3 regions of the Micromonospora sp. WMMD1120 genome follow, and region 1 is predicted to be linked to each of the others. Evidence: riboswitches for the same ligand, from Rfam matches in the RefSeq annotation. Region 1 holds a riboswitch; each other region holds the start of a gene.
What was found. Region 1 has a riboswitch for cobalamin ahead of O7634_RS23140 (ribonucleoside-diphosphate reductase subunit alpha). Riboswitches for the same ligand answer to the same signal wherever they lie in the genome.
Positions count from the first base shown of each region.

Region 2: it holds a riboswitch for cobalamin, as region 1 does, so the genes downstream of both, cobN (cobaltochelatase subunit CobN) here and O7634_RS23140 (ribonucleoside-diphosphate reductase subunit alpha) in region 1, are expected to answer to the same signal.
Region 3: it holds a riboswitch for cobalamin, as region 1 does, so the genes downstream of both, bluB (5,6-dimethylbenzimidazole synthase) here and O7634_RS23140 (ribonucleoside-diphosphate reductase subunit alpha) in region 1, are expected to answer to the same signal.

Region 1 is NZ_JARUBO010000005.1:5,050,976-5,061,154, forward strand. Features, by position in the region: gene O7634_RS23110 (ABC transporter substrate-binding protein) at 1-820, shown strand, start outside; gene O7634_RS23115 (ATP-binding cassette domain-containing protein) at 820-1,638, shown strand; gene O7634_RS23120 (alcohol dehydrogenase catalytic domain-containing protein) at 1,635-2,192, shown strand; gene O7634_RS23125 (aldo/keto reductase) at 2,233-3,234, shown strand; gene O7634_RS23130 (FadR/GntR family transcriptional regulator) at 3,245-3,967, opposite strand; gene O7634_RS23135 (enolase C-terminal domain-like protein) at 3,975-5,369, opposite strand; cobalamin riboswitch at 5,866-6,083, shown strand; gene O7634_RS23140 (ribonucleoside-diphosphate reductase subunit alpha) at 6,277-8,595, shown strand; gene O7634_RS23145 (ribonucleotide-diphosphate reductase subunit beta) at 8,634-9,629, shown strand; gene O7634_RS23150 (MerR family transcriptional regulator) at 9,626-10,179, opposite strand, start outside.
Region 2 is NZ_JARUBO010000005.1:5,717,263-5,727,441, forward strand. Features, by position in the region: gene O7634_RS26465 (magnesium chelatase subunit D family protein) at 1-1,078, opposite strand, end outside; gene cobN (cobaltochelatase subunit CobN) at 1,075-4,743, opposite strand; cobalamin riboswitch at 4,973-5,102, opposite strand; gene O7634_RS26475 (hypothetical protein) at 5,652-5,987, opposite strand; gene O7634_RS26480 (RNA polymerase sigma factor) at 6,106-6,687, shown strand; gene O7634_RS26485 (hypothetical protein) at 6,680-7,396, shown strand; gene O7634_RS26490 (hypothetical protein) at 7,464-7,964, shown strand; gene O7634_RS26495 (aldo/keto reductase) at 8,159-9,058, opposite strand; gene O7634_RS26500 (MFS transporter) at 9,132-10,179, opposite strand, start outside.
Region 3 is NZ_JARUBO010000005.1:3,934,242-3,944,420, forward strand. Features, by position in the region: gene O7634_RS18525 (VWA domain-containing protein) at 1-1,082, shown strand, start outside; gene O7634_RS18530 (hypothetical protein) at 1,370-2,260, shown strand; gene O7634_RS18535 (SigE family RNA polymerase sigma factor) at 2,253-2,753, shown strand; gene O7634_RS18540 (hypothetical protein) at 2,879-3,493, shown strand; gene O7634_RS18545 (serine hydrolase) at 3,486-4,403, shown strand; gene O7634_RS18550 (helix-turn-helix domain-containing protein) at 4,450-5,160, shown strand; gene O7634_RS18555 (dihydrofolate reductase family protein) at 5,142-5,720, opposite strand; gene O7634_RS18560 (hypothetical protein) at 5,868-6,134, shown strand; gene bluB (5,6-dimethylbenzimidazole synthase) at 6,208-6,837, opposite strand; cobalamin riboswitch at 6,867-7,068, opposite strand; gene O7634_RS18570 (GyrI-like domain-containing protein) at 7,130-7,768, opposite strand; gene O7634_RS18575 (prolyl oligopeptidase family serine peptidase) at 7,793-9,061, opposite strand; gene O7634_RS18580 (glycosyl hydrolase family 18 protein) at 9,308-10,179, opposite strand, start outside.

The sequences.
Region 1 (10,179 bases):
GCAGCGCGCCGGCGACGTGACCGTCCAGTGGGACGGGGTGACCACCGAGACCGACGTCGAGGGTCAGGTCAACCTGATCCAGAACTTCGTCACCAAGAAGGTCGACGGCATCGTCTACGCGGCGACCGACTCCAGCGCCCTGGCGCCGGCCACCGACCAGGCGCTCGCCGCCAACATCCCGGTCGCGATGATCGACTCCGGCACCAGCCCGCAGCCGTCGGCGGTGCCGCTCTTCGCCACCGACAACCGCGCCTCGGCCACCGAGGCGGCGAAGCTGCTCGCCAAGGAGCTGGGCCCGGGCAACCACGACGTGGCCCTTGTCGAGTTCCAGCCCGGCTCGCAGACCAACACCGAGCGGGTCGAGGGCTTCAAGGCCGGTCTCGCGCAGTTGCCCAACCTGAAGCTGGTCGGCCAGCAGCCCAGCCGCAGCGACGTCAACGAGGCGCGGCGCGTCACCGAGAACATCCTCACCGCCAACCCCAACCTCAAGGGCATCTTCGCGGCCAACGAGCCGAGCGTGCTCGGCGCCGCGCAGGCCATCCAGGCGGCGGGCAAGTCGGGCAAGGTCGTCATCATCGGCTGGGACGCCGCCCCGGACGAGGTCGCCGGGCTGCGCAACGGCCAGATCTCGGCACTGGTCGTGCAGAACCCCTTCAAGATGGGCTACTTCGGCGTCGACAAGATGGTCAAGCACCTGCGGGACAAGGCCCCGCTGGCCTCGGCCGACACCGGCGTCACGTTCGTCACCAAGGAGAACATCGACTCGGCGGAGATCAAGGCGGTGCTCGAGCCCAGCTGCGCCAACCCTCCGGTGCAGTGATGGCAACGACTCCCACGGCCAGCCCCGACGTCGACGCGTCGCCGTCCGCCGAGGAGCCACCGGTCCTGGAGGCCCGCGGCATCGTCAAGCGGTTCGGGCACGTCGAGGCGTTGCGCGGCGCCGACTTCACCGTCCGCCGGGGTGAGGTCGTCGCGCTGATCGGTGACAACGGCGCCGGCAAGAGCACCCTGATCAAGACGCTCTCCGGGGTGCACCCGCCGGACGAGGGCGAGATCCGGGTGGGTGGCCGTCCGGTGCAGTTCTCGACGCCGGTCGACGCGCGGCGGGCGGGGGTGGAGACCGTCTACCAGGATCTCGCCGTCGCCGACGACCTCAGCGTGGCCGCCAACCTCTACCTCGGGCGGGAGATCCTGCGCTCCGGGCCGCTCGGTCGACTGGGGCTGCTGGACAAGCGGGCCATGCGGCAGGGCGCCGCCGCCGCCCTCGACGAGCTGGGCGTACGGATCCCCCGGGTCACCACCCCGATCGCGATGCTCTCCGGTGGGCAACGCCAGTGCGTCGCGGTGGCCCGCGCCATCATCTGGGCGACGAACGTGGTCATCCTCGACGAGCCCACCGCCGCGCTCGGCGTCGTGCAGACCGGCCGGGTGCTCGACGTCGTCAGGCGTGCCCGCGACGCCGGCATGTCGGTGGTGTTGGTGAGCCACAACATGCCACAGGTGCTCGACATCGCCGACCGGGTCGAGGTGCTGCGCCTCGGCCGGCGGGCGGCCCAACTCCGCGCGGCGGACGTCACCACCGACGACCTGGTCGCGGCGATGACCGGGAGCGCCGGCACGGATCGGGAGGAGCGGTGACGGCGGTCGTCTACCGGGGCGCGCGTGATCTCGCCGTCGTGCCCCGCGACCCCGAGCCGCCCGGCCCCGGAGAGGTCCGCGTCGCGGTGGCGTACACCGGGATCTGCGGCACCGACCTGCACATCTTCCACGGCGACATGGACGCCCGGGTGGGCGGGTCGGCGGTCCTCGGCCACGAGATGTCGGGCCGGATCGCGGCCGCCGGCGCGGGGGTGAGCGGCTGGACGATCGGCCAACCGGTCACCGTCATGCCGACCCGCCGGTGCGGGCGGTGTGCGGCGTGCCGGGGTGGCAACTCGCACATCTGCCACGCCATGGACTTCCTCGGCATCGACTCACCCGGCGCGATGCAGTCGTCCTGGACCGTACCGGCGGATCTGGTCCTCGCGCTCCCGGACGACCTGCCGCTGGACCGGGCCGCGCTCGTCGAGCCGGTCGCGGTCGCCGTGCACGACGTACGGCGTGGGCGGGTGACGGCCGGCGAGCAGGTCGTGGTGGTGGGCGGCGGCGGTGTGATGAAGGTGCTGCTGGACTGGCGGGAAGGCGCCGAATGAGGCAGTTCGACCTGGCCGTCGACGGCGGCTGGTTCGGCCGGTGACCGGCCGTCCCGGTCGTCGTCAGGCCACGCTGGACGCCGCCGGGCCGGGCCTGCGGCTCGGTCCGCTGGGCTTCGGCGCCTCCCAGGGCGGCAACCTCTTCCGGGCGACCTCGGACGAGGAGTTCGCCGCCGCCGTGGACACCGCGTGGGCCGGCGGCGTCCGCTACTTCGACACCGCGCCGCACTACGGTCTGGGCCTGTCCGAACGGCGTCTCGGCGCCGCCCTGCGATCCCGCCCCCGGGACGAGTACGTGGTGTCGACGAAGGTGGGCAGGCTGCTCGTACCGTCTCCGGAGACGGCGCACCTGCGTGATCCGGAGGGCTTCGACGTCGCCGCCGACCACCGGCGGGTCTGGGATTTCAGCCGGGACGGCGTTCGCCGGTCGTTGGAGGCGAGCCTGCGACGCACCGGCCTGGACCGGATCGACGTGGTGTACCTGCACGACCCGGACGCGCACTGGGAGCAGGCGGTGCGTGAGGCGGTGCCGGCGTTGGCGCAGTTGCGTGAGCAGGGCGTGGTCGGCGCGATCGGGGCGGGCATGAACCAGTCGGCGATGCTGGCCCGCTTCGTGGCGGAGACCGACGTGGACGTGGTGATGTGCGCCGGTCGCTACACGCTGCTGGAGCAGGGGGCGTTGACCGACCTGCTGCCGATCGCGCAGGCCCGACGCGTCGGTGTGGTGATCGCCGGGGTCTACAACTCCGGGCTGCTGGCCCGGGACGTTCCGCCGACCGACGCCACCTACGACTACCGGCGGGCGCCGGCGGAGGTGCTCGACCAGGCTCGGCGGATCGCCCGGGTCTGCCAGACCTACGGCGTCACGCTGCCCCAGGCGGCGTTGGCCTTCGTCAGGCGTCACCCGGCGGTGGCCTCGACCGTGGTCGGCATGCGGAACGAGGCCCAGGTGACCGAGACCCTGCGCCGGGCCGCCGTCGACGTCCCGGATCAGCTCTGGGCGGCGCTGTACGACGCGGGGTTGCTCGACGTGCACTGCTGAGCGTCGACTGTCACAACCGGGTCGCGTCGATGCCCGCGTCAGCGTCGTCGGGCAGCCCGTGCAACGACTCCTCCACGCCGATCAGGTGGTTGGCCATCCGGGTGCGGGCCCGCTCCGGGTCACGCGCCACGAGGGCCTTGAGGATCGCCACGTGCTCGTCATGGGTGCGCCGGTCGGCGCCCTCCTCGTGCAGGCTCCGCCAGAGCCGCCCGCGGATGGTGCGCCCGGCGAAGGCCTCGATCAGGCCGACGAGCACCGGGTTGTCGGCGTGGCTGGCGATGATCCGGTGGAACGCGATGTCGATCTCCATGATCCGCTCGTGGTCCGGCGGTGACTGGCCGACCAGCCGGGCCGCCTCGTCGAGCAGGTCCGCCGCCTGGGCGAGCGCCTCGTCGGTGATCCTGGTCGCCGCCAGCCGGGCGGCCTCGCACTCCAGCAGCCGTCGTACGGTGTGGATGTGCCGCGGGTCGCCCTGCCCCTGGAAGTCGACAACGAAGCCCATCGGGGCCAGCAGTTGCGGCGCGTCGAGGTTGGTGACGTACGTGCCGTCGCCCTGGCGGATGTTGACGATGCCGAGGATCGACAGGGCCGACATGCCCTCGCGCAGCGAGCCCCGCGAGACGCCGAGCGACTCGGCGAGGTCCTTCTCGATCGGCAGCCGGTCACCGGGCCGGAACTTGCCCTCGAGGATCATCCGCTTGATGCCGTTGACCACTTCGTCGGTGCGAGACATGACTCCCCTAGCGGCCTGCGGATGTGGCCGTCCCACCCGCGATCACGAACGGCTCCGGAGATGACACGGTAGCCGGCTCTGTCGCCGCCCAGTAGTGGCCGTCGGGGAAGCGGTAGAGCGCGATCGACTCCGGGCGCATCCGGGTGGAGTAGCCCGGCTCGCGGGGGAGTACGTAACCGCTGCCCGAGCCGGCGTCCTTGATGACGCACGGGTCGGTGAAGTGCTCGTGCAGGTGGTCGACGAACTCGGTGACCCGGTTGGTCAGATCGCCCGATATCGCGACGTAGTCGAGCACCGACACGTGTTGCACCATCTCGCAGAGCCCGACGCCCCCGGCGTGCGGGCAGACGGGCACGTCGAACTTCGCGGCGAGGAGCAGCACGGCGACGATCTCGTTGATGCTGGCCAGGCGGCCGGTGTCGAGCTGGCAGAAGTCGATGGCCCCGGCCTGGAAGAGCTGCTTGAACATCACCCGGTTGTGGCAGTGCTCGCCGGTGGCGACGCCGATCGGAGCGACCGCGCGCCGGACGGCCGCGTGTCCCAGGATGTCGTCGGGGCTGGTCGGCTCCTCGATCCACAGCGGCGTGAACGGGGCCAGGGCGGTGACCCACTCGATGGCCTGGCCGACATCCCACACCTGGTTGGCGTCGATCATCAGGTTGCGCTCCGGGCCCAGGATCTCCCGCGCGATGGCGCACCGGCGGATGTCGTCCTCCAGGTTGGCGCCCACCTTGAGCTTGACGTAGCCGTAGCCGGAGTCGACCGCCTCCTGGCAGAGTCGGCGAAGCTTGTCGTCGCCGTAGCCGAGCCAGCCGGCCGAGGTGGTGTAGGCGGGGTAGCCGGTCCGCTCCAGCTCGGCGACCCGGTCGGCCTTCGTGCTCTCCTTGGCCCGAAGGATGGCCAGCGCCTCGTCGCGGGTCAGGGCGTCGGACAGGTAGCGCAGGTCCGCGATGTCGACCAGGTGCTCGGGGGACATGTCGACGAGCAGTCGCCACAGTGGTTTGTCGGCGAGCCGGGCGACCAGGTCCCACGAGGCGTTCAGCACGGCGGCGAGGGACAGGTGGACGACACCCTTCTCGGGTCCGAGCCAGCGGAGCTGCGAGTCGGACGTGAGGAGACGGTAGACCGCGCCCATGTCGGCCGCCATGGTCGCCACGTCCATGCCCACCAGGGTCTGCGCCTGGTGCGCCGCCGCCGCGGCGACGATGTCGTTGCCGCGGCCGATGGTGAAGGTCAGGCCGTGGCCGGCGAGCGGCACGCCGGCGCTGTCCACGCCGTCGGTGTGCAGGACGACGTAGGCCGCCGAGTAGTCGCCGTCCTTGTTCATGGCATCGGACCCGTCGGCCGTCAGGGAGGTGGGGAAGCGGACGTCCTCGATGGTGACGGCAGTGATCTGCGGCATGCGCTCCTCGCCCTGCTCAGCTAAAGATCAGATGAAAATCGGAGTATACGGAGGGCTGATCCAGCCCGTCAACGACATCGATCATGCCGGAAAGGCAGACATCCGATGTTTGGTCGTCGATGTCACCCCGGGCGCGATGTCGGCCCGCGTCCCCTGTCCCTGGTCGGCGCCCGACTGTGATGGCGCTTCCCGAGATGCCGTTAGCCGTGCAGCACAGCACGGGTAAGGGGCAGTGTCGGGGTGGGTCCACGCGGAGAGAGCGGAAGATTGGATGTTCGCCTCTCGGGAGCGCATCGACGTCGGATTATGAAGAGTGTTTGTTGTTGCCGGTAGCCGCATACATCAAATCTTTTTTCTCGGTCGGGCGGCGTCAGCGAATCCACGGTGGCAGAGCCCCGCTCCGGCCCACCCCCGGGCTGGTGACGATCGTCACCGCTGAACGCCCGACACGCCCGGAACCGACATGTGGGGTGTGACAACGCCACCGTCCCTATATATGGTGTCGAGCGCAGCTGGTTCGGCCGCTCATCCGGCGCGGTCGAGGCAAGAGGGAACCCGGTGTGAATCCGGGACTGTCCCGCAGCGGTGAGTGGGAACGACAGCCGTCATCAGCACTGGGCCACCGATCGGCCTGGGAAGCGACGGCCAGTAGGAGACCGGCGAGCCCGGTCGTGCCCGCGAGTCCGAAGACCTGCCAGCGCGCCGCGTACCCGAACCCGGGCGCGCGGCGGTCCGAGGCCGCGTGGGACGGCTGACGCCACCCGACCCCACGCCGCGCGGGCGTGGCGTCCGACGGTGTCCGTCTCCTCGTGTCCGAGGGCCCCCAAGGTCTCGAACTCCCGAGGAGCGAGTGGTGACAGTCACCGAGGTGGTCCCGGTCAGCGGCGAGACGCCGCGGCGGACCCCGATGCAGGTCCGCAAGCGCGACGGCGCCACCGAAACCGTGGACGTGAACAGGATCGTCCGGGCGGTCGAGCGGTGGGCCGACGACCTCACCGACGTCGACCCGATGCGGGTGGCCACCAGGACCATCAGCGGCCTCTACGACGGCGCGACGACTGCCGAGCTGGACCGGCTGTCCATCCAGACGGCGGCCGAGATGATCGGTGAGGAACCGCAGTACTCGCGCCTCGCCGCCCGGCTGCTGGCGGGATACGTCGACAAGGAGGTGCGTCGGCAGGGGATCACCGCGTTCAGCGCGGCGGTCCGGCTCGGCCACGCCGAGGGCCTGATCGGCGACGACACCGCCGCGTTCGTCGCCGCGCACGCCGAGACGCTCGACGACGCCGTCGACCCGGACGGGGACCGCAGGTTCGAGTACTTCGGCCTGCGCACCGTGTACGACAGGTACCTGCTGCGCCACCCCACCAGCCGGCTCGTGCTGGAGACCCCGCAGTACTGGCTGCTGCGGGTGGCCTGCGGGCTGTCCCGCACCCCGCAGGAGGCGGTCGACTTCTACCGACTGATTTCCAGCCTCGCCTATCTGCCCAGCTCGCCGACGCTGTTCAACTCCGGCACCCGGCACACCCAGATGTCCTCCTGCTACCTCGTCGACTCCCCGCGCGACGAGCTGGACTCGATCTACGCGCGGTACGCCCAGGTCGCCAACCTGTCCAAGTTCGCCGGCGGCATCGGCATCGCGTACTCGCGGGTCCGGTCCCGGGGCGCGCTGATCCGCGGCACCAACGGGCAGTCCAACGGGATCGTGCCGTGGCTGCGGACGCTCGACGCCAGCGTCGCCGCCGTCAACCAGGGCGGCCGGCGCAAGGGCGCGGCCTGCGTCTACCTGGAAGCGTGGCACCCGGACATCGAGGAGTTCCTGCACCTGCGGGACAACACGGGCGAGGACGCCCGGCGGACGCACAACCTGAACCTGGCCAACTGGGTCCCGGACGAGTTCATGCGCCGCGTCGAGGCCGACGAGGTGTGGTCGCTCTTCGACCCGCACGAGGTGCCCGAACTGCCGGACCTGTGGGGGGAGCGGTTCGACGCCGCGTACCGCGCGGCCGAGGCGCAGGGCCGCTACGTGCGGCAGGTCCCGGCGCGCGAGCTGTACGGCCTGATGATGCGTACCCTCGCCCAGACCGGCAACGGGTGGATGACCTTCAAGGACGCCGCCAACCGGCTCTGCAACCAGACCGCCGAGCCGGGCAACGTGGTGCACCTGTCCAACCTCTGCACCGAGATCGTCGAGGTGTCCAGCGACGCCGAGACCGCCGTGTGCAACCTGGGGTCGGTGAACCTCGCCGCCCACCTCGCCGACGGCGGCATCGACTGGGAACGGCTGCGCGCCACGGTCCGGACCGCGGTGACCTTCCTCGACCGGGTCATCGACATCAACTACTACCCGACCCCGCAGGCGGCGGCGAGCAACCCCCGCTGGCGGCCGGTCGGGCTCGGGCTGATGGGTCTGCAGGACGTGTTCTTCGCGCTGCGCCTGCCGTTCGACTCGCCGGCCGCCCGGGAGCTGTCCACCCGGATCAGCGAGGAGCTGTACCTGACCGCGCTGGAGACCTCCGCCGACCTGGCGCGGGAGTTCGGCGCCCACCCGGCCTACCCGCAGACCCGGGCCGCGCGGGGCCAGCTGCAACCGGACCTGTGGGGTGTCGAGGGTACGCAGACCGCCCGGTGGACCGCGCTGCGCACGGCGGTCGAGGCGTACGGGCTGCGCAACTCGCTGCTGGTGGCCGTCGCGCCGACGGCGACCATCGCCTCGATCGCCGGCTGCTACGAGTGCATCGAGCCGCAGGTGTCCAACCTGTTCAAACGGGAGACCCTGTCCGGCGAGTTCCTCCAGGTCAACACCGCTCTGGTACGGGAGCTGAAGGCCCGCGGCCTGTGGACCGACCGGATCCGTTCGGCGATCAAGCGCGCCGAGGGGTCGGTGCAGGACATCACCGAACTGCCGGCCGCCGTGCGGGAGGTGTTCCGCACGGCATGGGAGCTGCCGCAGCGCGCGCTGATCGACCTGGCCGCCGCCCGCGCCCCGTTCATCGACCAGTCCCAGTCGCTGAACCTGTTCCTGGCCGCGCCGACCATCGGCAAGCTCTCCTCGATGTACCTGTACGCCTGGAAGGCCGGGCTGAAGACCACGTACTACCTGCGCTCGCGGCCCGCCACCCGGATCCAGCAGGCCACCGTCGCCCTCGTCGCGCCGTCGGCCGCCGACGCGGAGGCGCTGGCCTGCTCGCTGGAGAACCCCGAGTCGTGCGAGGCCTGCCAGTGACGGCCGCCGACACCACCACCGACCCGAGGACCACACACATGCTGCTCGACCCGGGGATGGACCTCACCCTCCGCCCGATGCGTTACCCGCACTTCTTCGACCGCTTCCGCGACGCCATCCGCAACACCTGGACGGTCGAGGAGGTGGACCTGCACGCCGACCTCGCCGACCTCGACAAGCTGTCACCGGCCGAGCGGCACCTGGTCAGTCGCCTGGTCGCGTTCTTCGCCACCGGCGACACCATCGTCGCCAACAACCTGGTGCTCAACCTCTACCAGCACGTGAACAGCCCCGAGGGCCGGCTCTACCTGTCGCGGCAACTGTTCGAGGAGGCCGTGCACGTCCAGTTCTATCTCAACCTGCTCGACACGTACGTGCCGGACGAGGCCGAGCGCTTCGCCGCCTTCGCCGCGATCGAGAACATCCCCTCGATCCGCCGCAAGGCGGAGTTCTGCTTCCGCTGGATCGACTCGCTGCACGAGCTGCGGGAGCTGCGCACCCGGGACGACCGGCGGGCGTTCCTGCTGAACCTGATCTGCTTCGCCGCCTGCATCGAGGGCCTGTTCTTCTACGGCGCCTTCGCGTACGTCTACTTCCTACGGTCGCGCGGCCTGTTGCACGGTCTGGCCTCCGGCACCAACTGGGTGTTCCGCGACGAGTCGATGCACATGGCGTTCGCGTTCGACGTGGTCGACACCGTCCGCGCCGAGGAGCCGGACCTGTTCGACGACGACCTCGCCGAGCAGGTCCGCCGGATGCTCACCGAGGCGGTCGAGTGTGAGGTGCAGTTCGCCGAGGACCTGGTGGGCCAGGGCGTGCCCGGCCTGACCCTCGCCGACATGCGGGAGTACCTCCAGCACGTCGCCGACCGTCGGCTCGCGCAGCTCGGCATCGCGCCACACTACGGGTCGGGCAACCCGTTCGCCTTCATGGAGTTGCAGGACGTGCAGGAGCTGTCCAACTTCTTCGAACGGCGGGTCTCGGCGTACCAGGTCGGGGTGACCGGCACCGTCGCCTTCGACGACGACTTCTAGCCGGCCGCCCCGACGGCGGGGCGTCGCTTGGTCAGCCAGCGCATGACGTCCAGGGGGTGCGACGCGGGCTCCGGGATCGGGTGGAAGACGTGTTCCACCTCGCCACCGTCGACGATCAGGGTCAGCCGCTCGTAGAGCGTCATGTCACCGGCGGTGCGGGTCGGTAGGCGCAGAGCGGTGGCCAGGGTCAGTCTCGGATCGGGTATCAGCGGGTAGGGCAGCCGTAGCCGGTGCACGAGTTCCCGCTGGTACCCGGTCGACTGCGCGGACAGGCCGTACACCCGGGCGGCGCCGGCCGCTCGCAGCTCCGCGTGGTGGTCACGGAACCAGGTGGCCTGCTCGGTGCTGCCCCGGGCGCCGTGGATCTCGAGCAGCCCGTTGGGTAGGTCGACGCCCGGTCGGCCGGTCAGCGGGTACACGAAGATGACGCTGCGTCCGGCGCCCAGCGCCGCCAGGTCGACCGGGCGCCCGTCGGTGCCGTAGAAGGACAGCGGCGGCAGGCGGGTGCCGACCAGCGCGCCGGGGTCGACGCCGACCACCTGACCACCGG
Region 2 (10,179 bases), 670 kb from region 1:
CGGGGTGGGCGTCCTCGGCGCGTCGCAACGCCTCGTCGAGGCGCTTCTCGTCCAACCCGGGGGTGTCGAACGGGTCACGACGGCGACGGTGCGGCAGGGCCAGCCGAGCGGCCACCCGGACGTCGTCGACGGTGACGCGGTCCCGGCCGTGCCAGGCCGCGTGCGCGAGGGCGGTACGGGCGGTGACGATGTCGGCGCGCATCCCGTCCACGTCGAACGCCGCGCACACCTCCGCGATCTGCCGCAGCGCGGCGTCCGGGAGCCGTACCCCGGGCAGCCGCTCGCGGGCGGCGGCCACCTGGGCGGCGATCTCCGCGTCGGCGTCCGCCCAGCGGGCGGCGAAGCCGACCGGATCGGCGTCGGCGGCGAGCCGGCGCCGGACCACCTCGACCCGGATCTCCGGGTCCCGGCTGGCGTTCACCTCGACTGTCAACCCGAACCGGTCGAGCAGCTGCGGGCGCAGCTCCCCCTCCTCCGGGTTCATCGTGCCGACCAGCAGGAACCGGGCCGCGTGGCTGACCGAGACGCCCTCACGCTCGACGTGGCTGCGACCCATCGCCGCGGCGTCGAGCAGCAGGTCGACGAGGTGGTCGTGCAGCAGGTTGACCTCGTCGACGTAGAGCACGCCCCGGTGCGCGGCGGCGAGCAGGCCCGGTTCGAAGGCGCGTACCCCCTCGCCAATCGCCTTCTCCAGGTCCAGCGCGCCGACCACCCGGTCCTCGGCGGCGCCGACCGGCAGCTCCACCAGCCGCGCCGGGCGGGTCTCGGCGGTCGCCCCGGCGGGATGAGGGCCGTCCGGGCAGGCCGGGTCGGGCTCGGCCGGGTCACAGCCGAAGCGGCAGTCGACCACCCGGCGCACCGGTGGCAGCAGCGCGGCGAGCGCCCGCACGGCGGTGGACTTGGCGGTGCCCTTCTCGCCCCGGACCAGCACCCCGCCGATCGCCGGCGAGACCGCGTTGAGCAGCAGCGCCAACCGCATGTCGGCCATGCCGAGCACCGCGCTGAAGGGGTACGTCACTGGGCCCTCTTTCGTTCGCGACTGCGGGGCTCGCAAGACCGGCTCACTCCTCGCGCTCACACCCGGTCCTCCAGGTCGCCCTCGCTGGCCAGGTACGTGTCGCGCAACCGGTCCAGGGTGGCCGGCTCGGGTTTGGCCCACAGCCCTCGGTCGGCGGCCTCCAACAGCCGTTCGGTGATGCCGCGCAGCGCCCACGGGTTGGACTGCTCCAGGAACTCCCGGGTGGTGTCGTCGAAGAGGTACGCGGCGGCCAGGTGCTCGTACATCCAGTCGTCCACGACACCGGCGGTGGCGTCGTAGCCGAACAGGTAGTCCACGGTGGCCGCCAGCTCGAACGCGCCCTTGTAACCGTGCCGGCGCATCGCGGCGATCCACTTGGGGTTGACCACCCGGGCGCGGAACACCCGCCGGGTCTCCTCGCCCAGCGTGCGGGTCCGCACGTCGTGCGGCATCGCCGAGTCGCCCACGTACGCCGCCGGTGACGTGCCGGTGAGGTGACGGACCATCGCCACCATTCCACCGTGGTACTGGAAGTAGTCGTCGGAGTCGACGATGTCGTGCTCGCGGGTGTCCTGGTTCTTCACCGCCACCGCGATCCGGGCGAAGGAGCGTTCCATGTCGGCGCGCGCCTCCCGCCCGTCCAGGCCCCGGCCGTAGGCGTAGCCGCCCCACACCGCGTACACCTCGGCGAGGTCGGCATCGCTGCGCCAGGTCCGGGCGTCGATCAGCGGCAGCAGGCCCGCGCCGTACGCCCCGGGCTTGGAGCCGAAGATCCGGGCGGTGGCCCGCCGCTCGTCGCCGTGCTCGGCGAGGTCGGCGGCGACGTGCGCGCGCAGGTAGTTCCGCTCGTCCGGCTCGTCGAGCGCGGCGACCCGCCGGACGGCGTCGTCGAGCAGCGCCACCACGTGCGGGAACGCGTCGCGGAAGAAGCCGGAGATGCGTACCGTGACGTCGACCCGGGGCCGGCCCAGCTCGGCGGTGGGCACCACCTCGATGCCGGTGACCCGGCGGGACCGGTCGTCCCAGACCGGCCGGCAGCCGAGCAGCGCCAGCACCTCGGCGATGTCGTCGCCCTGGGTCCGCATCGCGCTGGTGCCCCACACGGTCAACCCCACCGAGCGGGGGTACGCCCCGGTGTCGGCGAGGTGCCGGGCCAGCAGCGAGTCGGCCAGGGCCACCCCGACGTCCCACGCGTTGCGGCTGGGGATGGCCTTCGGGTCGACGGAGTAGAAGTTGCGCCCGGTGGGCAGCACGTTGACCAGGCCACGGGTGGGTGAGCCGGACGGGCCGGGCGGCACGAACCGCCCGTCCAGCGCGCCGAGGGTGTGGCGCAGCTCGTCGGTGGTCCGGTCCAGTCGGGGCACCAGTTCGGTGGCGGCGAAGCGCAGCACCGCTGCGGCGTCCGGGATCGGGCGGCCGGTCACCTCGAGCACCACGGCGTCGACCGCGTCCACCGCCCAGTTGAGGGTCTCCATGCCGACCACCAGCCGCCGGGCGACGGCCTCGATCAGGTCGATCGCGTCGGCGGCGGTGCCGGCCGGCCCGTCCACCACGTCGGTCAACGCGGCGGGCAGCGCGAGCCGCTGCCCCGGGGACGCCAGCAGTTCCTGCTCGTCGAGGGCGTACGCGGCGGCGAGGGCCTGCCGCAGGCCGGGCAGGGCGCGGGTCCCACCCCAGATCTGTGGGGCGCGCAGCACCGCGAGGACCAGGTTGACGCGCGGCTCGCCGGTGGGCGCGTCGGCGAGGATGTGCAGCCCGTCGCGGATCTGCACGTCCTTGACCTCGCAGAGGTAGCCGTCGAGGTGCAGCACGAAGTCGTCGAAGTCGTCGGCGTCGGGCATCGCCTCGGCGTGCAGGTCGTGGTGCAGCTCGGCGGCGCGCACCAGGTCCCAGATCTGCGCCCGCACGGTCGGCACCTTCGCCGGGTCGAGGGCCTGCACTGTCGCGTACTCGTCCAGCAGTTGCTCCAGTTTGGCCAGGTCGCCGTAGGTCTCGGCGCGGGCCATCGGTGGCACCAGGTGGTCGATCACCACGGCGTGCGCCCGGCGCTTGGCCTGGGTGCCCTCGCCGGGGTCGTTGACGATGAACGGGTAGACCAGCGGCAGGTCGGCCAGGACCGCGTCGGGCGCGCAGTCGGCGGCCAGGCCGAGCCCCTTGCCGGGCAGCCACTCCAGGGTGCCGTGCTTGCCCAGGTGCACCACGGCGTCCGCGCCGAAGCCGCCGTCGGCGACCGGGGCGGCCAGCCAGCGGTACGCGGCCAGGTAGTGGTGACTGGGCGGCAGGTCCGGGTCGTGGTAGATCGCGATCGGGTTCTCCCCGAATCCACGCGGCGGTTGGATCAGCAGCGCCACGTTGCCGAAGCGCAGCCCGGCGAGCACGATGTCCCCGTCGTCGGTGTACAGCTCGCCCGGCGGGTCACCCCAGTGCTCCCGCATCCGCTCGCGCAGCTCGGCCGGGACCTGCTCGAACCAGCGCCGGTACGTCGGACCCGGTATCCGGGCCTCGGCGGCGGCCAGTTGCTCCGGGGTGAGCCACTCCACGTCGTGACCACCGGCGGCGATCAGCGCGTGGATCAGCGCGTCGCCGTCCGCCGGTGGCGGCGCGTCGCCCAGGTCGTAGCCGGCCTCGGCGAGCGCGGCGAACAGCCGGACCGCCGAGACCGGGGTGTCCAGCCCGACCGCGTTGCCGACCCGGGAGTGCTTGGTGGGGTACGAGCTGAGCACCACGGCGACCCGCTTGTCGGCGTTGGGCACGTACCGCAGCCGGGCGTGGCGCACCGCGATCCCGGCGACCCGGGCGGCCCGCTCGGTGTCGGCGGCGTACACCGAGAGACCGTCCGGGTCGATCTGCTTGAACGAGAACGGCACGGTGACGATCCGGCCGTCGAACTCGGGGATCGCCACCTGCATCGCCGCGTCCAGTGGGGACAGGCCGGCGTCGCTGCCGGCCCACTGCGCGTGGGTGCTGGTCAGGCAGAGCGCCTGGATGACAGGCACGTCCAGGGCGGCCAGGGCGCCGACGTCCCAGGCGTCCTCGTCGCCGCCGCCGGAGGCGTCCGCGGCGACCGCGCCGCCGGCGGCCAGGACGGTGACCAGCAGCGCGTCGCAGCGGGCGAAGAGCCCGAGCGGGCCGGCCCCGGCGGTGAGCCCGCGCAGCGATCCGCAGAAGATCGGCAGCGGGTTGCCGCCGGCCGCGCGTACCGCGTCGGCGAGCACGTCGACGAAGGCGGTGTTGCCGGCCAGGGCGTGCGCCCGGTAGAAGACGATGCCCACCGTGGGCCGCTCCGGGTCGCTCGGGTGGTCGCCGTGCACGCCGTACGCCGGGGTCGGCGTGGGCGGGGTGAACCCCTCGCCGGTGAGCAGCACCGTGTCGGACAGGAACCGGGCGAGTTGCCGGAGGTTGTCCGGTCCGCCCTCGACGAGGTACGCCAGCGCCTGCGTGACCACTCCGGACGGCACCGTGGAGATGGCCATCAGCTCCGCGTCGGGCAGCGCCTCGCCGCCGAGCACCACCGTCGGCAGGCCGCTGGCGAGCACCGCGTCGAGGCCGTCCGGCCACGCCTGCCGACCGCCGAGCAGGCGTACGACGACGAGGGCGACCCCGTCGAGCAGGGCGGGCACCTCCTCGGCGGCGACCCGGGCGGGGTTGGCCAGCCGGTAGTCCGCGCCGCTGGCGCGGGCGGCGAGCAGGTCGGTGTCGGCGGTGGACAGTAGCAGGACGCGCACGGTGGGCTCCGGAGGGTGACGACCCGGCCGCCACGCGGGCGACAGGGACGATGCGGGTGGGTGCGACGAGCCGGGAGGGTGGCGGATTACCGCTGCCGGGCGCGCGCGTCCTCGGGTCCGCCGGAGCGGCGGCTGCGCTGATGACGACGATGTTCGTCGATGAATGAGACGCTGTGCGTCATCCGGTCCTCCTCGGGTGTCCACGCCCTGGGGCACATCCCGACGGCCGAAGTATCCTGGCTTCCGGATCGACGCTCTCCCCCGGCCTTCCAACCGCAGACACACGGTCGTGACTCACGAGGGGGGATCACTCCCCGGTGACAGTGGCGGGACCGCGTCGGAATCGCACCGACTTCCTTCACTGCCGTCAGGCCGCGAATGCTGCCACACCCGCGCGCCGCCGGTCAACGCCGGCCCGGGCCCTGCCAGGCGGGCGCCAACCATCGCCAGTTGTCGATCGGCCTGCGCGTCGACGCCTGCCACGCAGCGCCCCGGATCGATCCCCCACGCCCTTTGCTCTGCCTACCCGGACGCACCGGTGACCGACCGTCACCGGTGCGTCGGGATAAGCAGAGCAAAGGACGCGCATGGCTGTTCGGGGCCGCGCGAGCGCCCCTTCTGGCCTGCGCCGACGATCCCGCCGGGCGGGCGCGCGACGGCCCGGTCACCTCGGATCGGCGCGGGCCGGGCCACCGTCCGCCGTCGATCCCGGAGGTCGATCATCATCGTCGCCGTGCGAATCCGGCACCTCGCCGGTCGGGTCCGACGCTGTCCGGGCGACCCGGGCCGGGAGGCGGTTCCGACCGGCTCGCCATGGTCACCGACGGACCGGGCAGTGTGATGATCGACGCTGGGCAGAGCCCGCCGGTCCCGGTCAGCCGTCCAGGCCACCCCCGGGCCGTCCGGTCTCAGCGGGCGCGCCGCTCCGGGTGCGCGCGGTTCCACACCCGCATCCGCTCCGGATAGCCGGTGCGCGCCGCCTCGTACAGCGGCACCGCGTGCTTTCGGGCGATGCTCCCCGCCGCGCGCGGCGTGCCGGTCCGGCGACGGATCCACTCGCCGTCGTGGGCGATCGCCACCACGGTGGTGTCCGTGGCCGTCGTCTCCGGCTCCAGGTAGAACTCCACCCCACGCCGGGTGGTGACGAACGTCTCCAGCGCCGCGAGGTCGTCGCGGGTCGCCTCCCGATCCAGCTTCGTCGGGGTCGCCTCGACGCCCCGTGACCGGCGACTGAACCAGCCCATGACCCGCCCCTCTCCTCGACGCCCTCCAGTTCAGCACCGCAACCTGGCAATACGCTGCGTGCCGGATGGGAGCAGGCTGACCCACGGCGGATGGAACCACCGGCGGGTGACCGGTGTCATGAGGGTGCTGCGAACGGAGGTCGCCCTGGACGACGACGCGCTCGTCACCCGCGCTCAGGCCGGTGACCTGGAGGCCTACGACCTCCTGGTCGCTCGGCACACCGCGTCCGCGTACCGGACGGCGGTGCTGCTCGGTGCCGGCGCGGACTCCGAGGACGTCGTCCAGGAGGCGTTCGTGAAGGCGTACCGCACGCTGGCCCGGTATCGCGGCGACGGGTCCTTCCGGTCCTGGCTGCTCGCGATCGTCGCCAACGAGACCCGCAACCTGCACCGCTCCCGTGGCCGGCGCGACGGGCTCGTCCTACGGGCCGCGGCGGCGCGCCCGGACGCCGATGTCGCCGGGGACGGGGCCTTCGACGCCGTCCTGGCCGGGGAGCGCCGGGCCGCGCTGGTGGAGGCCCTGCGACAACTGCCGGTACGCGACCGCGAGGTGATCGTCTGCCGGTTCTTCCTCGACCTCACCGAGGAGGAGACAGCGCGGATGCTCGGCTGGCCCCGGGGCACCGTGAAGTCGCGCACCTCCCGGGCGCTGACGAAACTCCGCGGCCTGCTCGACCGGGAGGGGATCCGGCATGGGTGAGCTCGAACGGGAGCTGCGCGAGCTGGCCGGCTGGCTGGACACGCCCGATCCGCCCGACGTGCGGGCCCGGGTCCGCGTACGCCTCGGGAAGCCGGCGCCCCGGCGGCGGTGGCGTCCGGTGGCAGCGGCGGCGGTCGTCGCCCTGGTGGTGGCCGTGACGCCGCCGACCCGGGCGGCCGTCGCCGACGCCGTCACCGGGCTGCTGCGCTTCGCCGGCGTGCGCGTCGCCGTCGGGCCCGCCCCGACGCCACCCGACGCCACCCCGTCGCCGCTACCCGGGCAACGGGCCGTCACCCTGGACGAGGCGCGACGGATGGTGCGGTTCCCGATCCGGGTGCCGGCGGTGCTGGGCCCGCCCGAGCGGGTGCTGGTCGCCGACCCGGACGCCGACGGCCGCTACCGGGTGGCGACGCTGCTCTACGACCGGGGCGCGGTACGCGTCGACGCGTTCGACGGGCGTCTCGACCTGTCCTTCCACAAGAAGGTGTCGCCACCGGGGGTGGACTGGACCCAGGTCCACGGCGACTTCGCCATCTGGGTCGACGGCCCGCACGTGCTCTCCTACGTGGACCGGGCGGGTGACGTCCGCCGGGAGACCGCCCGGCTGGCCGGCTCGACGCTGATCTGGCAGGACGACGACGTCAGCTACCGGCTGGAGGGCGCCCTGACCAAGGCCGGGGCGATCGAGATCGCCCAATCGCTGCGGTGAGCGGGAACCCGGCCGCCCCGGGCGGTGTCGACAGAGCAGATTCGTCGACACGTACCGGAGGGGTGAGATGGGTTTGTGGAGCAGGGCGCTGGCCGCGTCCACGGCGGTCCTGATCGCGGGCTGCACCACCGCGAACAGCGACGCCGCGACGCCGTCGTCGGGCGCTACCGCCAGCCCGGCGGGCTGCGCGACCCGGGTGGAGACCGGCGCGCTGCCGGACTGGGCGGACGCCGGGTTCCACGGGGACACCCGCCCGCCGCACGTCTTCGGGGCGAAGGGTGACATCGTGGCGGTGCTGTTCGCCCATCCGCTGCGGGTGACCCGCACGGACGGGTCGAACAACAAGATCCTGTGGGTGGCCCGCGCCACCACGGCGTCGTCCGACCCGGCGGCACCGGCGACCCTGGTGATCACGGCGACGCGGGACGGCACCGACACCACGGTGACCCGGGAGGTGGCCGGCGGCCCCGGCCCCTCGATCATCGACCTACCCGAAGCCGGCTGCTGGCGCCTGAACCTACGCTGGTCCGGCCACACCGACACCATAAACCTGACCTACGCCCCATAACCCCCCACCCCGACCTCGCCACCCTGCCCGCGTCCCCCGCGCCCACCGTTGATCATGAAGTTATCGCCGCGACACGCCGACGTCCGTGGCAACAACTTCATGATCAACCGGGGACAGGGACAGGGACAGGGACAGGGACAGGGACAGGGACAGGCGCGGGACAGGGCCGGGGGTGGGGGCGGGGGGCGGGGGGGTTAGCTGAGGGTCGTCAGGTCTTTGGGGGTCAGGCGGAGGGAGGCGGCGGCGATGTTCTCGGTGAGGTGGGCCGGGTCGCCGGTGCCGGGGATGGCCAACACGTGCGGGCCCTGGTGCAGGGTCCAGGCCAGGCGTACCTGCTGCGGGGTGGCGTCGTGGGCGCGGGCGACCGCCTCGACCGCCGCGTTCCGCGCGGCGCCCGCGCCCGCCTCGCGGGCGGTGCCGGCCAGCGCGAAGAACGGCACGTACGCGATGCCCCGCGCGCCGCAGAGCCGGACGACGGCATCCTGCTGCTCCCGGTAGGCGTCCACGCCGTAGTTGTTCTGCACGCAGACCACCGGCGCGACGGCCGCCACCTCGTCCAGGTGCTCGGCGCGGACATTGGAGAGGCCGAGGTGCCGGATGAGGCCGGCGTCGCGCAGCTCGGCGAGCGCGCCGAACCGGTCGACGAGCGGCGCCGCGCCCGCTTCCCGGCCGAGGCGCAGGTTCACCACGTCGAGGTGGTCGCGGCCGAGCCGGCGCAGGTTCTCCTCGACCTGGGCCCGTAGTTGCGCGGGGGTGCGTGCCTCGGTGAAGCCCTGCTGTCGGTCGTACCCGAAACCGACCTTGGTGGCGATCACCAGATCCTCCGGGTACGGCCTGAGCGCCGCGCGGATCAGCTCGGTGGCGTAGCGGGCCGGGCCGGTGCCCACTCTCAGGGTGCCGCCGGGCGAGACGTAGAACGCGGCGGTGTCGATGTGGTTGACGCCCAGCTCGACGGCGCGCCGCAGCACCGCGACGGCCCGGTCGCGGTCCGGGTTCGCGGTGATCCGCATGGACCCGAAGCCCATCCGGCGCACGGTGCGGTCGCCCAGGGTCCAGGTGCCCGCCGCGGCGGCGGTGATCTCGTCGGTTGGCATCGGGCGACGGTAACGAGCCCTGGTGCGCGGCGCAGTCGGCCGCGCGCCCGATACCGCTCGGCACCGGTATGGGTTAGTTTTTCTCCGTAGACGCCACCGGGCGCAGCACCGGCACCAGCAGCAGGGTCGGCAGCAGCAGGACCGGCACGACCAGCAGGGCGCGCAGAGTGCCGACCTGGTCGCCGAGCAGACCCAGCAGCGGCGGGCCGCCCAGGAACGCGGTATAGCCGATGACCGCGACGACGCTCACCCGCACCGCCGCGTGCGCCTCCTCGTCGGCGGCCGCGCTCATCCCGACGGGGAAGCCCAGCGACGCGCCGAGCCCCCACAGCGCCACGCCGACGATGGCCACCGGCCCGGACCCGGCGAGCACGGCCAGGCCGGCGCCGACCACGGCGAGCCCGATGGTGGCGCTCAGCACCGGCACCCGGCCCCACCGGTCCAGCGCGACGGTGCCGACCGTGCGCCCGAGGGTCATGCCCACGACGAAGACACCGAAGACCGCCGCGCCGGCTGCCTCGCTCATCTCCCGGCCGTCCACGAACGCGACGGCCAGCCAGTCGTTCGCCGCGCCCTCGGTGAACGCCGCCACCAGCACGAACAGACCGATCAGCAGGGTACGGGGCTCGCGCCAGGCGGCGAGCTGGGCGCGGCGGCGGGCCGCCGGGGTGGCGTCTGCCGGGTCGCCGGTGTGGTCGCTCCCCTGTGGCAGGTACGTCCGGGCGGCGAGGACCGTGCCGGCGAGCACGACCACCGCCACCGCGACGAGGTGACCGCCGACCGGCACGTCGAGCCGTGCCGCGCCGGCGCCGAGTCCCGCTCCGGCGACCGAGCCGAGGCTCCACCCGGCGTGGAAGCGGGGCATGATCGTCCGGCCCAGCCGCCGCTCCACGGCCGCCGCCTCGACGTTCATGGCCACGTCGCACGCGCCGGAGCCGTACCCGAAGGTGACCAGGCCCAGGGCGACGACGGCGAACGACCCAGTCTGGGTCGCGCCCACCCCGGCCACGGTCAGGCCGAGCGCCACCAGGATGGTCGCCACAGTGACGGTGCGGGCCGCGCCGAGTCGTTGCGCGAGCAGACCGGAGGTGGGCATGGCGAGCAGCGCGCCGACGCTCATC
Region 3 (10,179 bases), 1.1 Mb from region 1:
ACCCCACACGGTCGATCAGCGGGCTGAACACCGTGTACGGGCTCCGCGAAGTGGTGGGCGCTACAGCGGCGAAGGTGGCCTCGGCCGAGATCACCTCCGCCGAGGTGACGCGGGGAGTCGCTGACCTCTTCGCCAAGGCCACGGTCACCGAGGACGAGACCAGATTCCTGTGCGCCGGCAGCGGCTCTGCCGACACGGTCGTCATCACCAGGGAGGAGATCGTCAGCAGCGCCAACAGGGGCGAATCCTGCCGATCCGGTCGGCCAACGTTCCGGTGGGCCACGATCCGGCTCACCGACGGCGCGCTGCCGGCAGACATGCCGTACGCGGTGCTCTCGTCGGCGAGCAGGGCGCAGCGCCTCCTCGCCGAGGACCTCAAGAAGTTCCTCCGGGAGAGGATCGCCCACGTCTGGCCGTACCCACCCCGCGAGACACCAGGCAGGGCCAACACCCGCGCGCGGCTCGCCCCCGGGCTGCCCGCACAGGTCGCCGCACTGTGGGAGACGATTCGCCCACCGGTCACCTCGGTTCTCCTGGTCGACACCTCCGGATCGATGGCCGGACGCGCCGGATTCGTGATGCTGGCCGCGGTTCAGGGAGGCGTCAACCGGCTCAGACCTGTCGACCGGCTCGGGCTCTGGACATTCTCCGACCGGTCCGGCGGTGGAGATTCGGGAATCCGGGCGCACGTGCCAACCGGCCCCGCTGCCGACGTCCGGGAACGGGTCAGCCAGGAGTTGGCCCGACAGCGAGCCGCAGGTGCTGGCACCGACCCGCACGCGGCCATCCTCGCCGTGCGGGAGCACGTCCGGGAGACCGAGCCGGCGACCCGGCCGGTGAATGTGATCGTCGTGACCGACGGTCAGGACACCAGCCGCATCCCGGCCGGCGAGGTCATTTTCGCGCTACGTCGGCAGGACGGCCCCATCGTCCGGGTGATCGGCATCCTCCCCGACAGCGCGAGCCCGCTCGTGATCAAGGGTCTGACCGAGATCAGCGAGGCGAGTGGCGGAGCCACCTTCACCACCGCGACCTCTGACGACGTGGCCGAGGCGTTGCGGACGGCGCTGAGTCTCTATTGAGAGCTGCGCGTCGACGAGCTGCCGCACCGATACGCCGTCCGTCGGCCCTGACGCCCGCCGCGCCTGGCCGACCGACGCGGAGTTGATGCCGGCGGGTCCACCCGTGCCGGCGGTGCCCTCGGTAATCACCCTGCGGAGGTGGTCGAACGCGCTCCGGAAGCGTCGCGCCAGCCCGACGGCGGCGGCCGAAATTCCCGCTGAAAAACGGTAACCAAATCGGCCCGTCCATCCGTCTGGTACGTGACGGATCGCCATGGCTGGCGGTCGGCCGAGGGGAGATACGGGACATGGGCGACGTGCGTGGGCGTCTTCGGGACGACCTGGCCCGACATCCCGCGCCACCGCTGGGCGATCTGGTCCAGCGGTCGGTGGCGCAGGGTCGCCGGCTGCGTCGCCAGCGCCGCCTGGCGCAGGTCGGCGTCGGCGGTTCGGCGCTGGCGACCCTGCTCGTGATCGGTTTCGCCGCCGGGCCACTCGACATCGGTACGAAGGACGCCGGCCGGCCCGGCACATCGACAGTCGCTTCGCCGGGTGGGCTGGTCGACACGGCCACACCGGCTCCGCCCGAGGCCCCCGCTGGCCTCCCGGACGGGTTCGTGCCGGGCACCGGCGAGGCCCAGGGCGCGGCGCCTCCACTGTCCGCGCGGGGGACTCCGTCGACCACGGTGATCGACACCGTGCGGATCGGGGCGGGCCCGGACGGTGAGCTGCTGACCGCCACGCCGCAGGGCGCCCTACAGCTGTTGACACGGCTCCTGCCCTCGGGAAAGACCAGCGGTTACGCGAGCCTGCCGAGCGGCGGGGCGGGCCCGGGGACGCCGTCGGTCCAGCTCTACCTGGATCGCGGCGAGGGTCCGGGCATGCTGTGGCTCGCCATCCACCAGGACAGGCCCGGCCAGGGCCCGGCCCCCGGGACGGTGGAGCTGACCGAGGTGCCCGGCAACTGCATACGGGACAAGACGGTCACCGTTCACCACGGAGACGGTCTCCGGATCGAGTTGACGGTCTCCACCTGTCTGGCCTGGGACGGCAAGGCCACCTCGCCGGCACCGCCGGCCCTCTCCGTCGACGAGGCGACCGCTATCGCCGCCAATCCGCTCTGGGGGACGAAGCTACCGGCCGAGCTGGTCAAGATCGGTGAGAAGAACTTCGCGTCGCTGGCCCGGTCGAATGGCTGACGACGATTTCGTGGAGTTCGCCCAGGCGACCGCGGGTCGACTGCGCCAGGCCGCGTTCCTGATGTGCCGCGACTGGCACCTCGCCCAGGACCTCACCCAGACGACCCTGGCCAAGGTGTACGCCAACTGGCGACGGGTCCGCCGGGCCGACGACCCCCACGCGTACGCCCGCAAGATCCTGCTGCGCTGCCTGCTCGACCACCAGCGGCGGCGCTCCAGCCGCGAGTTGGCCGTGCCGACGCCGCCGGACCGGGGCGAGGAACATCCGGCCGAGCTGCGCATGACGTTGCTCGACGCGGTCGCCACCCTGCCGTTGCGGGACAGGGCGATCATCGTGCTGCGCTACTGGGAGGACCTGAGCGTCGAGACGACCGCCGAGATCGTGGGCGTCTCCACCGCCGTCGTCAAGAGCCAGAGCATGCGGTCCCTCGACCGCCTGCGCGAACTGCTCGGCGAGACGCGATCCGAGCTGTTCGCCGAGGAACGCCATTGACCGGGTCGTCTGCGGCGCGACTCGCTGTGGCATCGAGCAGTGTGGGGGAGGATTCCGTGTCCATATCGAGCAGCAGGGCGTGCCGAGGCCCGAGTCGCGGCAGCGGCCGCGAACGGGTCGCTGTCGTGTCGGTGCTCCTGGCGGCGATGGTGGTGCTGGCCGCCGGGTGTCAGCGGGCGGAGCCCGGTGCCGGTCCCGCCGAGCGTTCCAGCGCGAGCGTGCAGCCGGCCGGCCGGAGCCCGTTGCTGGGGGCCGGGGATCTGGGATCGGGCTGGCGGGAGGACGACTCCCGGAGCGGATCACCGCCCTGGCCGTGGGAGCAGGACACCTGCCCCACCTACCGCAGCGGCGACTACCCGGCGAAGTCGCATCGGCGGGCCGCGGTGCAGCGCTACTACCGGCCGTCCGACGGCTCGTCGCCGGCCCACCACGTCGTGGAGACGTACGAGCCCGGCTGGGCCGAGCGAAGTCTCGACGATGTCCGGCTGGTCCTGCTGCGGTGCGCGAGTTACCGGGTCCACGGGTCGCAGGTCTCCTTCGAGATCGTCGATCCGCGATATCTGGGAGGCAACGGCATGCTCGTTCGAGGTCGCATCGACCACGGCGCCGTCCCGAGCACCGTCACGCACTTCGTGGTGCTGAGACGGGGCGATACGGTCTCGACGATCAGCCTGCCCGACTCCGGCAGCCGGGCAGCCGTGGATGCGGTCGCGGCGAAGGCGGTGGCCCGTCTTGGCTGAGCGCAACGGTCGGCAGTTGCCGCGCCGCTGGGTCCTCTCCGCGGCCACCCTGTCTCTCGCCGGCGTCGCGACGGCCGCCTACGGTGCCACGCGCGGTCACCACGGCGACGGTTCGTCGGCCGGGTCCGCCCCCGCCAGCCCGGCCCCCAAGACGCCGGCAGTCGACCGGATCACGCCGGCGGCGAACCGCATCAGGGCCTACGTGCAGCGGTACGACGGCCATCTGGCGGTCGCGGCACTGGATCGGCAGGGGACGACCACGGTGACGGCCGGCGCCGGACGCTTCGAGACGGCCAGCATCGTCAAGGTCAACATCCTGGCGGCGCTGCTGCTGGGCCAGGAGCCCCCGGGCAAGGCGTTGAGCGCCAACACCAAGCGGTTGGCCGAGGACATGATCATGTCCAGTGACAACGACGCCGCGGTCGCGCTGTGGCAGCGGATCGGGGGCTCGCGCGGCCTCACCGCCGCCAACCGCACCCTCGGTCTGCGGGAGACCAAGCCCAACTCCCACTGGGGCCTCACCACGACCACCGCCGCCGACCAGCTCCGTCTGCTGGCCGCGCTGACGGCGCCGACAGGGCCGTTGACCCCGCAGGACCGTGCCTACGTCATGGGCCTGATGAAGAAGGTGATTCCCGAGCAACGCTGGGGAGTCCCCGCCGCGCGGGAGCCGGGCAACCCGTCCGTCTACGTCAAGAACGGCTGGGACACCGCCGACAGCGACGGTGGCCGCTGGATCGTCAACAGCATCGGACGCATCGTCGAGGCCCGTCACGACTGGCTGGTCGCGGTGCTCTCCGACCACCACGTGAGCCAGGAGGAGGGCGTCCGCGTCGTCGAGAAGGCCGCCACGTACGTGCTCAAGGAGCTGCGTGCCGCCACCGCGGGCGACGGTCCGCAGCCGGGCTAGGTCGCGCCGACAGTGCCGGCCTGCGCGCCGACGCTATCCTCCGATCGTGGGACTGCGGTTCGAGGTGCGTCAGTCCGACTCGGACTGGGTCGACACCGTCTGGACCTGCACGAGCGAACGGGTCACCGAGATGACGTCGGTCGCGGGAGTGCGGTGGGGCCTGGTGTTCTGGGAGCAGGCCGGTCGGGCGTACGCGGGCGTCACCGGCCCGGAGACTCGCACCCGCGCGGCGCCGGTGCCGGAGGGCGCGACGTTCACCGGCATCGAGTTCGCCGTGGGCACGTCCCTACGGGCCGTGCCCACGCCGGCGCTCGTCGACGGCGGCATCGTGCTGCCCGACACCGGACGGCGGACGTTCCGGCTGGACGGCGCGCGCTGGGAGACGCCCGGCCCGGACGACGTCGAGGCCCTGGTCGAGCGGCTGGTCAGGGCCGGGACGGTGGTCCACGATCCGCTCGTCCGCGAGGTGCTGCGCGGTCACCGCCCGCCGGTCTCCGGGCGCAGTGTCGAACGTCGCTTCCGGGCCGCGACCGGTCTGACACAGGGCGGCGTCCGGCAGATCGAGCGCGCCCGTACGGCCGCGGTCCTTCTGGCTGCCGGCGAGCCGGCGGTCGACGTCGTCGCCAAGCTCGACTACTTCGACGAGCCGCACCTGGCGCGGGCGCTGCGCACCTACGTCGGCCGCACCGCCGGCCAACTGCGCGAGGGCGTCGGCGGCGCGATCGCCCTGGACCTGGATCAGCGCCGGACGTCGTAGACCAGTTTCAGGATGCCGTTCGAGTACGTCTCCGACTCGCGCAGCGTGAGCATGTGCTTGTCCCGGTCGGCCCGGCCGAACAGGGTCTTGCCGGCGCCGAGCAGCACGGGGAAGACGAGCAGGTTGTACTGGTCGATCAGACCCGCGTCCGACAACCGGCGAGCCAACTCCGCGCTCCCGTGGATGAAGATGGCACCGCCGTCACCCTCCTTGAGCGCGGCGACGTCCGCGGTCGAGCGCAGGATCGTCGTCGGGCCCCACCCGTCCACCAGGGCGTCGTCGGTCAGCGTGCTCGACACGACGTACTTGGGCAGCTCCCGGTAGCCGGCGTGGTCCTCCGAGCCGGGCCAGACCGGTGCGAACACCTCGTAGCTGTGCCGGCCGAACATCAGCGCCGTCGTCTCGGCGAGCTCCTCGCCCTTCAACGACCACGCCTCGGGGACGAACTCGAGGTCCTTGAACACCCAACCGCCGCTGCGGTGCTCCTCACCCGGCCCGCCGCCCGGCGAGTCCACCACGCCGTCGAGCGACATGAAACCGGTGTAGACCACGCGACGCATCGTGTTCACTCCTCAGGTTCGGCGGGGTGCTGGACCCAGGCTAGATGGAGGCGGTGGCGACCGTCTTGGACAGAAACGACAGCAGCTACCGGGCTGACATCCGGGAGCTGGGAAGCGGGTGGCCGGCGGCTCGCGGACAATGGGGTCATGAAGCGAGAGGTTGGCCTGATGCGGATGACCGGGGCGCGCGCCACCGGTGCGGCGGCGACCGGCGCGGCGGCCACCGGCGCGCGGGCCGCGGGGGCGGCGTCGCTCGGCGCCCTGGCCGTCGGGGCGCTGGCGGTGGGCGCCGTGGCGGTCGGCGCGCTGGTCATCGGGCGGCTCGCCATCCGCCGGGCGGTCGTGCGGGAGCTGCGGGTCGGCCGGTTGGAGATCGACGAGCTGGTGGTGCACCACCGAGCCGGCGAGGGGTGACCAGCGCGGGGTCGGTGCGCACTGCCGGCTCCGGCTGGCGCGGGAGTGCCGCGCCAGCCATCCGGTCACCCGGTCACCCGCTGGTCCATCGATCGTGGTGGATCACCGCCGACACCGGCCGTCGCTGCCGCCAGCCGTGGCGCTCCAGGTCCGGCGTCTGCTCCAGATGGGTGACCGGGCCGAGGCAGAGCCACGCCACCGGGCGGACGGTGGCCGGAATGCCGAGCAGGTCACGCAGGAACGGCTCCCGGTAGAACGAGACCCACCCGACTCCGAGGTGCTCGGCGGTCGCGGCCAGCCACAGGTTCTGGATCGCCAGGCAGACCGAGTAGAGGCCGGCGTCGGCTATCGCGTGCCGACCGAGCACCGCCGGCCCACCCCGCTCCGGGTCGTAGGTGACCACGACCGACAGCGTCGACTCGCGTACACCATCGATCTTGATCCTCGCGAAGCGTTCCGCCGCCGCGCCGTCGAGGGTGGCCGCGAAGATGTCCCGCTCCTGTTCCACGTGCCGGTGGAACTCGTGGCGCAGCCCGGGGTCGCGGACCACTATGAAGTCCCAGGGCTGGGACAGGCCGACGCTCGGCGCGGCGTGCGCCGCCGCGAGGACCCGCTGCAACGTCTCGTCGGGGATCGGCGCCCCGGTGAACTGGGCGCGTACGTCCCGGCGGCGGTGGATGGTCTCGTAGAGTCCGGTGTTCACGGCAGGCTCCCGCTGCGCTCGTGCCCCGTTCGGGGCCGGTGACGCGAGGCCGGTCTTCGGACTCCCGGATCTGCGCTGGTCACCCGCCTTCCCAGCCCTCTCGGGGCCAGTGGCTGCGTCTGGGACGCGTGGGTGGCAGCTCCCCGGTCACCGCGGCGGGCCCGTGCCGGATTCACACCGGCTTCCCGATTCTCCCCACTCGCGCGGGGCACCTCGCAACGTGTGTGCCACCGCCCACCATAGTCGGGAAACGGACGGGGTGGTGCCGGGGCGTGACGGCGTCGGAGGCCGCTCACCCGGGGGCGCCGACGACCGGCTGCCGAAGGATCGTGCGCCGCCGGTCGGGGGCGACCCTGCGGAAGTCGCTGAGGTAGATCTCGTGGTGCCGCCCGCTCATCCGGAGCCCGTTGCCGGGGATGAACTCGTCGTGCAGGTGGGCGAGCACGGCGGTCTCGTCGTCGAAGGACCCGATGTGCAGCGTCTGTACGCACCGGCCCTCGGACAGCGTCTGGACGCGGACGTCGTCGAGACGCGCCGGTCGGCGCTTGGCGCCGGCCTGCCCGACGGCGGCCGCGACCATGGACTCGTCGATCCAGTCGGGAACCATCAACAGCAGCGTCCAGTTCCACAGTGACTTGTCCCGCGCCGTGGTGAAGGACGTCATGTCCTCGGCCCACCACAGGCCCTCCAGCGGCGGGACGACGTAGTCGCGCCCGAGGTCACGCTTGCTGGCGAACTTCAGCGTGTACGCCACCGGGTAGAGCGTCTCGATCGCCTCGGTGAACGCGGGTGCGGTGTTGGGGTCGCCGTGGCCGTCGACCATCAGGTACCGCATGTCGGGCACGTCGACCAGCCGGAACCGGCCGCGCTGCGCCCGGTAGGCGTCGAGGGTCCTCCTGAAGTCGACCTTGCCCACGCTGGTACCGGTCACGGGGCGCACCGGACCCGCTGCGGATCACCGGCGACGGCGTGCCATCCACTGCCAGATGTGGGTGCCGTTCTGGCTCGGGTCGTTGCGGGCCACGTAGATCCACGACCAGTGACCGGGGAACCGGTATCCGTTCCAGACGACATTGTCGTACAGGGTAACCAGCGATCCCGGGATGAGGTCGTGGGCGTGGATGGTGTTGGTCTCCGGGGGCACGGTGTCGTCGTCGAGCGACGTGACCAGCCAGGTCGGGGTGCGGATCGCCGCCAGCTCCGCGTCGGTGACCAGCGGCGGGCCGTCCCCGCCGAGCGGCTCGACGACGCCGCAGATCGGCACCGACGCGGCGAACAGGTCGGGATAGGTGACCGTCATCTCCAGGGACATGTAGCCACCGTTGCTGCAACCGACCACGTGGATCCGGTCGGGGTCGACCCGCTCCCGGCGGACGAGGTCCTGGATGATCTCGCGGATCAGCGGGGCGAACCGCGGGCCGTCCTCCATCCAGTAGGACGTGCTCTGCGGCGCGACGACGTACGCGCCGGAGAAGATCCGCTGCGCCTCCGGCGTGGCGAAACCGAGCGCGCCACGGTTGGCGCGCAGCGTGGTCTCGTTGTCGTAGTAGTCGTCGGGCAGCGACGCGCCCTCGCCGGCGCCGTGCAACCAGACGATCAGCGGCCGGCGACCGTGGCGGAGCGAACGCTCGGGGGAGTAGAGCCGGTATTTCATGCCGGAGCGCGAGACGTGGTGCGTGAACGCGTCGACCTCGGGGTTCGACAGCCGCCCCTGTACGAAGCGCGTGATGGTGACCGGCGAGCCGTGCCGCCGGACGAGTGGGGTGTTCTGCGTGATGGTGTAGACGAGATCGAGCCGGACGTTGCGGCCCTTGCTCAGGATGTAGCCCAGGGTGCCGCCACCGGTCTGACCCTCGGCGTGACTCAGCTCCAGCACGACGTTCCCGCGTCGGTCGAGCCGGGCCGCGGTCACCGTACGGTCCAGGTCGTACTCGCTGAAGATCAGGTCACCGGGCGCGATCGGGAGCGGGCTGGTCGCCGTGGCGTGCACGCTGAACGTTTCGGGGGTGAGCGCGGTGCTGTCGATCGGCCCGAGGCGGCTGGTGTCGAGGGTGACCGAGGTGACCTGTTCACCACCGTCGAGCGTGCGCGCGTCGAGGGTGAAGCTCACGCTGGTCCGGTGGTGGCGGTCGCCGGCGTGGGCGGCGGTGGCGGGCAGCGCCAGGCCGATGGCGGCACCGGCGCCCCCGGCCAGGACGGTGCGGCGAGTGACAGGCGTGGACATGCGAGCCCCCGTACCTAGCGGCGTAGATCGTTGTCGATGGCATTTCAACCTAACGCCGCCGAGATCCGGGGGCAACCGGTGCCGCCGTGCGCGATCAGCGCACCCCAACCCACCGTCGAAGGGGCCGCGCGGCACGCGCGACCCCTTCGACGGGTGCTGTCAAAGGCGCTGATCGGCGCGGTGGCCCCCGTAGGGGCATCCGTCGAAGCAGTCTGTTGTGGAGAGCCGATTCGTGGTTGCCCCCTGTCAGCGACCCTGTAGTCGCTTCACGTTGTCGCCGAACGTCCAGCCCTTCGACCCGTCCCAGTTGGCCGACCAGGTCATCAGCCCTTTGAGGCCGGGTACGGAGTTCCACGCCTGCGTGACCAGCGAGGTCGACAGGTAGCCGCCGCCGGCGCCGATCTGCGCGGGCAGGCCCGGAACCTGCTTGTCGTACGGGACGCGGATGGTGGTGCCCTGGATGGTGAGGCCGTTGTTGAGGCACTGCGTCTGCACGGTGAAGCCCTGCACCGTGCCCGCCGGGTACGAGTCGCCGACGCAGCCGTACATGCTGCCGTTGTAGTACTGCATGTTCAGCCACCACAGCCGGCCGTTGTCCACGTACCTCTTGATGATCGGCAGGTACGAGCCCCAGATCGAGCCGTAGACCACGCTGCCGCCGGTGACGTAGGCCGTCTCCGGTGCCATGGTCAGGCCGAAGTTCGACGGCATCCGGGCCAGCACGCCGTCGATGATCCGGATCAGGTTGGCCTGCGACGTGGACAGCGTGTTGATGTTGCCGCTGCCGGTCAGGCCGGTCTCGATGTCGATGTCGATGCCGTCGAAGTGGTAGGCCGTCAGGATCGGCACGATCGTGGCGATGAACCGGTCGGCGACAGCGGTGGAGCTGAGGTCGATGCCCGCGGCGGCCCCGCCGATCGACATCAGGATGGTGGCGCCGGCCGCCTTGGCCTGGCACATCTCGGCCGGGGTGGCCACCTTCACGCCGGCGTCCATGCCGTTCTCCCAGAGGACCGTTCCGTCGGCGCGGATCACCGGGAACGCCGCGTTGATCACGTTGTAGCCGTGCTGGCTCAGCCGGCTGTCGGTGATCGGGATCCAGCCGAGTCCGGGGTGTA